2 linked regions of the Zymomonas mobilis subsp. pomaceae ATCC 29192 genome follow. The protein of the gene in region 1 interacts with the protein of each later gene in a pairwise test. Links are inferred from orthologs where the notes say so. Each region holds a gene or a part of one and is shown in the gene's direction. Other genes may lie near its edges. The genes, in order: ZYMOP_RS02250 and ZYMOP_RS03695.

Region 1 (3,330 bases):
ATCATTACAAGGCATTTTCGCGCTATTTGCTTAGTTGGCTTATGCTGCATCGCGGCCCTGATTTGCTATATGATAACACAGCGTGTCGCCTCCGAAAGACGTGAATTAATTCATGTAGAACGGGATATTCTAAAATTACGCCAAACGATTCGGCATTTGCAGACGGAAGGGGATACCTTAGCACGTTCAGGCCAGATTGATCGTTGGAATATGGAATCCTTTGCGTTAACTTCACCCACTATAAAACAATTTATCTCCAGCGATACGGAATTAGCAGTATTGGATAATGCCCCATCGGAGGCTGAAAATTCGGCCAGCAATGCCAATCAAGACTCCTCAAGTTTTCGTCAGGCAAGCTATGTTGTTTCGTCCAATAGCCACCCTTATCAGCCATCCAATATTCAGCCTTTGGAACCCAAAATGGTTTCAGCCCATAAGCTGCAGTATAAAGCTTCTTCAACAGCCGCTTCTTCAGTGATTGCTCAGCCATCAGAAGCTGTGGCCGCTCCTTCGGCGGCAGGTTTTGAAGTGGCTTCTTTATCCCTTCCTCACACGCTTAATACCCGAAATGATGAAACCATGATGCATCGGGTATCGGCTTCTCAATTTAGAGAGCTTAGCCACAGTAAAATTCAGGCAGCCCGATGAATGATCACCCGATTAACGTCTAAGAAAACATTATCCAGCACTGATATTCTTACGGCAAGCCATGTCCGGCTGATGATACTGCTTATTCTTTTTTGCGGTGGGATCGGCTTGGTTATTGCCAAAATTATATGGCTTATTTTTATCACAGGTTGGGGCGTAGAAGAACGTCGTCATCCAACACCCCCGCTTTTAGCGCGTGCCGATATTGTCGATCGAAATGGTCGCACCTTGGCGCGCACTATTGATGTTTGGTCGGTTGGAATTCATCCAAGAACCTTACATATCAATCATATCAGCGATCCAGATGTGTTAGCGGCCAATCTCGCGGTTTTGATGCCGGAACGCACGGTCGATGAATATCGCAAAATCGTTCATTCCAATCGTAATTTTGTTTATCTAAGGCGTCATGCCTCGCCTGAATTAGTGCGTTCCCTTAATATGCTGGGAGAGCCTGCCATTGATTTTCTGCATGAGCCGTCCCGTCTTTATCCAGAAGGAACACTGGCGGCGCATGTTATCGGTTGGATAGGCGAAGATGGCCATGGTCAGTCCGGCATGGAATTTAGCCTTGATAAAGAACTGACGGATCCCAAACGGCAATCTGCGCCTTTTATGCTGTCTATTGATGTTAGAGTGCAGGCCGCTGTCGAAAAAGCCTTATCAACAGCGATGCTTAAATATAGCGCGGTAGGGGCGACGGCGATTGTATTGGATGTAGATTCTGGTGAAGTTCTGGCCATGGTTTCTTTGCCGAATTTTAATCCCAATGATCGGAGTAGTTCTGATCCTACCGCTTTTGATAACAAAGCCACTTTATCCGTTTATGAATTAGGCTCTACCTTTAAGCCCATCACTATGGCAACGGCTATCCAAGATGGGGTCGTGACCTCTTTGGCTAAGCGTTATGATGCCACCGAGCCTCTGGCTGTTGGTCGATTTCATATTCATGATGAACATGCTCAAAAACGTTGGCTTGATGTTCCCGAAACACTGGTTCACTCATCAAATATTGTAACGGCGCGTATTGCAGACGAATTAGGGCCGGAACGCATGCAAGCTATGTTCCGTAATTTAAATTTCGATCATCGACCGGCTATCGAACTGACCGCCAGAGGTCGGCCAATTTGGCCGGCTTTTTGGGCTAGAAGTACCGTGATGACGACAGGATATGGTCATGGTATTGCCGTTACGCCATTGCATTTAACCAGCGCTTATGCCGCTCTGGTCAATGGAGGGATCTGGCGACCTGCAACTTTATTAAAACGGGATGCAGATTACAGACCAGATGGCAGGCAAGTTATTTCTAGTCAGAATAGTGCTACGATGCGGCGTTTATTACGTCTTATTGTTACAGATGGTACAGGGCGTAGGGCGGATGCGCCCGGTTTTCGGGTAGGTGGAAAAACAGGCACCGCGGATAAGGCAGAAAAAGGCCGTTATAATCATGGTGCCCGTGTTTCTACTTTTGCTGCTGTTTTCCCAATGGATACGCCGCGTTATGCGGTCGTTGCAATGCTTGATAATCCCCAAGGGACAGCTGATACTGGTGGTTACGCTACAGCGGGTATGGTGACAGCACCGATTGTTAATGACATCGTGCAGCATATCGGCCCTTTACTCGGCATTATTCCTGACCCAAAACGGGATCTTGATCTTACTGATTTGCGGGCTTTACTATGGAAACCACCGGCGAAAACACCATGAGCCGCTTAGAAAAAAAACTTGGGGATTTAGCCCCTGATTTCGGGCTTACAGAAGCCGAACAAAACAGCCTTGTCAGAGGGTGTGCCGTTGATAATCGTCAGATTCAACAAGGTTATATTTTTGGCGCGTTTCCCGGCGTCAAAGTCAACGGTGAGGATTTTATTCCTCAAGCCATCGCTGCTGGCGCGGTGGCGGTCGTTGCCCGTCCCGAGGCTCGGATAAAAGGGGCTATTCATCTTGTAAGTGATGAACCCAGAAAAACTTTTGCTGAAATAGCGGCACGTTTTTTTGCGCCTTTTCCGTCGGTAATCGCTGCTGTCACAGGGACGAATGGCAAAACGTCTGTCGCCGAACTATGTCGACAACTATGGCAAATGGCAGGCTATAATGCGGCCTCTATCGGCACATTTGGTATTATCTCCCCACAAGAACATCTTAATACGGGGATGACGACGCCGGACATTATAACATTTCTTTCTTCGGCTTCAAAATTGGCGAAAGAAAATGTTTCTCATCTTATTTTTGAAGCTTCAAGCCACGGTCTGGCACAGTATCGGAGCGATGGTCCTCGGGTTATGGCTGGTGGATTTACTAGTTTTTCGCGGGATCATCTCGATTATCACGGCACAATGGACGCTTATCTTGCTGCAAAACTTCGATTGTTTGATGAGAGAGTGGCTTCTGATGGAACGGCAGTGGTGTGGGCTGATGATCCTGTCTCGGCCTCAGTGATTGCCCATGTGCAAAAGAGGGGCCTAAAACTGATAGATGTCGGGGAAAAGGGGGGTGCGCTTCGACTTCTTGATAAAAAAGCCGATAGTCAAGGACAACATCTTTCTCTTTCAGCCCAAGGAAAATCGTACAAAGTAAGATTGCCTCTTATTGGTAGCTATCAAGTGGCTAATGCTTTGGTGGCGGCAGGTCTTGTTATAGCGACAGGCGGAGATGTTGAAAAAACATTATCCAATCTATCTCGAT
Region 2 (3,270 bases), 310 kb from region 1 along the record:
AAAAGTAGATAGGCCATGGAAAAGTAATTTATGGAGAAGTGTGACACTGCTTCTGCTGCTTTCTATTATAACCACCTTTTTACCTAGTCGATTAGTAGCTTGGTTGCATCCCGATCAGAAAAAGACAAAATCTTTGGGTTTAATTTCCAAATCACCCACCCACTCTAGAAAAACGAAATCCGAGAAAGAGAGCCCCTCCTATCCAACGCCCTCAACACCTCATCCAGAACGGCGCTGTCCGACAATTCCAGCGCTTCAGGCTATTGAGGCATTGCCCCCTGCCACTATTTTAACTTTTGTCGATTTTGCCCCAAGACTGATTGCGATGACCCATCATCGTGCAATAGCAGGCCCCTATCATCGTAATGGTACAGCCATTCTTGATGTACATCATGCTTTTCGGGGTAGTCAGCAACAGGCTGAAAATATTATAAGACGCCATGCCATTAGTCTGGTATTAGTTTGTCCGGGTATGCCCGAATCCTCAATTTATCTTAACGAAGCTAAAAATGGATTCTATGCGCAACTTGCGAAGGGTCAGGTGCCGTTATGGCTTGAAGCCGTGCCGTTACCTCAAAACTCCCCTTTTCTTTTATGGCGCGTCAAAGATCGTGACACACCTAATCCCCGTCATCACAATCCGTGATACTCTCTTCTCTCTGTAATTGACCATGAAATGAGCCGCTCCTTTTCTAAACGTCCAACATCTCCACGCCGCTCGAAAAGAAAAATCCTGCATAGCTTCTTGATAGCTGGCGGGATTTTAGGCGCTGTCGTCATCGCTTTGGCGGTTCTTTTAGGGATAGCGGTCTATACTACTAAGAGTACGCTGCCCGATTTTGATAAACTGAAAGCGTCTCCGAATGGTCAAACCATTCGAGTGCATGCCAATGATGGCACAGTTATTGTCAATATGGGGCCGGGTTATGGACGCTGGATCCCTTATAACGAGATTCCCAAATCTATGACCGAGGCGATGATTGCTACAGAAGATCGTCGCTTCCGTTATCATCTTGGTGTCGATCCCATCGGTATGCTTCGGGCCGTTGGGATAGCCGTGCTACATCATGGACAAGGCCGCCGTTGGCAGGGCGCCTCCACCATTACCCAACAGCTGGCACGGAATGTCTTTCTGACCAATAATTACAGCTTTGCCCGTAAAATTCGTGAAGCCATGCTTGCCCTCGCCTTGGAGCAGAAATTCACGAAAAACCAAATTCTAGAACTCTATCTTAATCGGGTTTATTTTGGCGGTGGTGCGTATGGTATAGATGCCGCATCCCGTAAATTTTATAATCACCCAGCGACTCAGCTGTCTTTGCCAGAAGCGGCTATTATTGCAGGTTTGGTAAAGGCCCCTTCCAATTATTCCCCGACGGCTGATCCCGAGGCTGCAATCGGACGCGGAAGAGTGGTCTTGGGGCTGATGGCAGAACAACATCTGATAAGCCCGACAGAACAAATTAACGCCGATCCTGAAAATGTTGGCTTATCCTCTGAACCGCATCAAAACGGGGTACGTTACTTTACAGATTGGGCCTTAGCCCAGCTTGATTCCTTGATCGAAACCAGTACTGAACCGATTGACGTGTGGACGACTCTTGATCTTACGATGCAAAGAGCAGCGGATACCACCATTCAAAACGCAACCCCTAAAGGGGCACAAGGTGCTCTTGTGACGCTTGATACCGATGGTGCAGTTCGAGCGATGGTCGGGGGACGCGATTATGTTTCTTCTATTTATAACCGTGCGACGCAGGCCACGCGCCAACCCGGTTCCGCTTTCAAGCTATTTGTCTATTTGGCCGCTTTGGAAAATGGCGTTAAACCGGACGATCGTATCGTCGATGAACCCGTCACGATCAACGGTTGGAGCCCGCGGAATGCCTCCCGTCATTTTTCGGGCGACATCAATATTCGCACCGCTTTTGCCTTTTCCCTTAATACTATTGCCGCTAAATTAGGTAATCAGGTCGGCTTCAATACCGTGGCAGCAATGGCGCAAAGATTGGGTATTACTACCCCGATTGATGTGGTGCCTTCTATGGTGCTGGGAACCTCGGATGTGCGCCTTATTGATATGACACGCGCTTTTGCCGTTGTTGCCCGAAAGGGCATCGCGGTAACGCCTTATGGAATCAGCCGCGTTACGACAAGTTATGGTAAACTCCTTTATCAACATTCAACCGATGAAGATCGGGTCTTATTAGCCCCTTGGGTGGCCGCCGAAATGACTGATTTGTTGCAAACGGCTGTGGCAACGGGCACCGCACGGGCAGCACAAATCGGACGTCCTGTGGCCGGTAAAACGGGAACCACCTCGTCCAATCATGACGGATGGTTTATCGGCTTTTCCAGCGGCCTAACAACCGGCATTTGGATGGGGCGTGATGATTCAAAAACAGTACCCGGTCTATCAGGTGGCCACGCTCCTGCGGCTGCTTTCTCGCAATATATGCGGGTTGCTGTTGCAGATCGACCTGTCATGCCTTTTGAAACGCAAGTTACCTTGCCCGATACCCAAGTCGAGCCTGACGATGAAGCTTATTTCGGCGATGCTGCATCGTCTCAATCTGTCAATGGGACAGCAACTGATAGCGTCTCCTCCCCCGCACCGTCCGATGGCCATGCAGAGGCAACTCCACCACCTTCATCACAGATTAAACCAGCAGAAAAAATGCCAACGAGATTAGATTCCGGTAAAGAAAAACCTGCCTCTAATGATCAGGCATTGGATAAAAAATGGTTGGATAATGTTCTGGGTCAGAATGAATAGATAAACCCTTTAATGAAAGGGTGAATCTAAAAAACATACCGGCGGTATTTATACCGCCGGTATATCTGTTTCATTCAAATAAATTAAATCAAACTTTTAAAGCGATTATTTTTTCGCTTTGTCCTTGCTTTTATGAGCACGGAAGGCCTTCGCCCATAAAGATTTATTTTCTTGCCGCCCGCGTGCAATGGCCAAGGCATCATCAGGCACATTGCATGTCACGATAGAACCAGCAGCAATAATAGCCCCTGCACCGATACGCACGGGCGCAACCAAAGCACTATTTGAACCGATAAAGGCATTTTCCCCGATTTCTGTTCGGTATTTACCAAAACCATCATAATTGCAGGTTATCGTTCCGCCGCCTATATTGGCACCTGCGCCAATGGAAGCATCCCCGATATAGGTTAAATGATTAACCTTGGCGCCTTTTTCGACCTTGGCCTTTTTTATTTCGACAAAATTGCCGACTTTGGCTTTCTCGGCAATATCCG

Evidence for each region.
Region 2: the proteins of ZYMOP_RS02250 (region 1) and ZYMOP_RS03695 interact in binary tests that used the Escherichia coli proteins (3 or more experiments, as listed by UniProt). The link is inferred for Zymomonas mobilis subsp. pomaceae ATCC 29192 from one-to-one orthologs.

Annotation. Positions count from the first base shown.
Region 1 is NC_015709.1:508,353-511,682, reverse strand. What follows is about bases 1-3,000. They hold ZYMOP_RS02250 (peptidoglycan D,D-transpeptidase FtsI family protein), read left to right. Parts: upstream 1-648; coding sequence 649-2,352; downstream 2,353-3,000. Other genes in these bases: ZYMOP_RS02245 (UDP-N-acetylmuramoyl-L-alanyl-D-glutamate--2,6-diaminopimelate ligase), read left to right, coding at 2,349-3,000; ZYMOP_RS02255 (hypothetical protein), read left to right, coding at 1-648; rsmH (16S rRNA (cytosine(1402)-N(4))-methyltransferase RsmH), read left to right, coding at 1-1. Outside these bases: more of ZYMOP_RS02245, read left to right, coding at 3,001-3,330. UniProt on the Escherichia coli protein: Essential cell division protein that catalyzes cross-linking of the peptidoglycan cell wall at the division septum. Required for localization of FtsN.
Region 2 is NC_015709.1:816,480-819,749, forward strand. The notes cover bases 287-3,226. They hold ZYMOP_RS03695 (transglycosylase domain-containing protein), read left to right. Parts: upstream 287-676; coding sequence 677-2,776; downstream 2,777-3,226. Other genes in these bases: ZYMOP_RS03690 (hypothetical protein), read left to right, coding at 287-646; glmU (bifunctional UDP-N-acetylglucosamine diphosphorylase/glucosamine-1-phosphate N-acetyltransferase GlmU), read right to left, coding at 2,882-3,226. Also shown: more of ZYMOP_RS03690, read left to right, coding at 1-286; more of glmU, read right to left, coding at 3,227-3,270. UniProt on the Escherichia coli protein: Cell wall formation. Synthesis of cross-linked peptidoglycan from the lipid intermediates.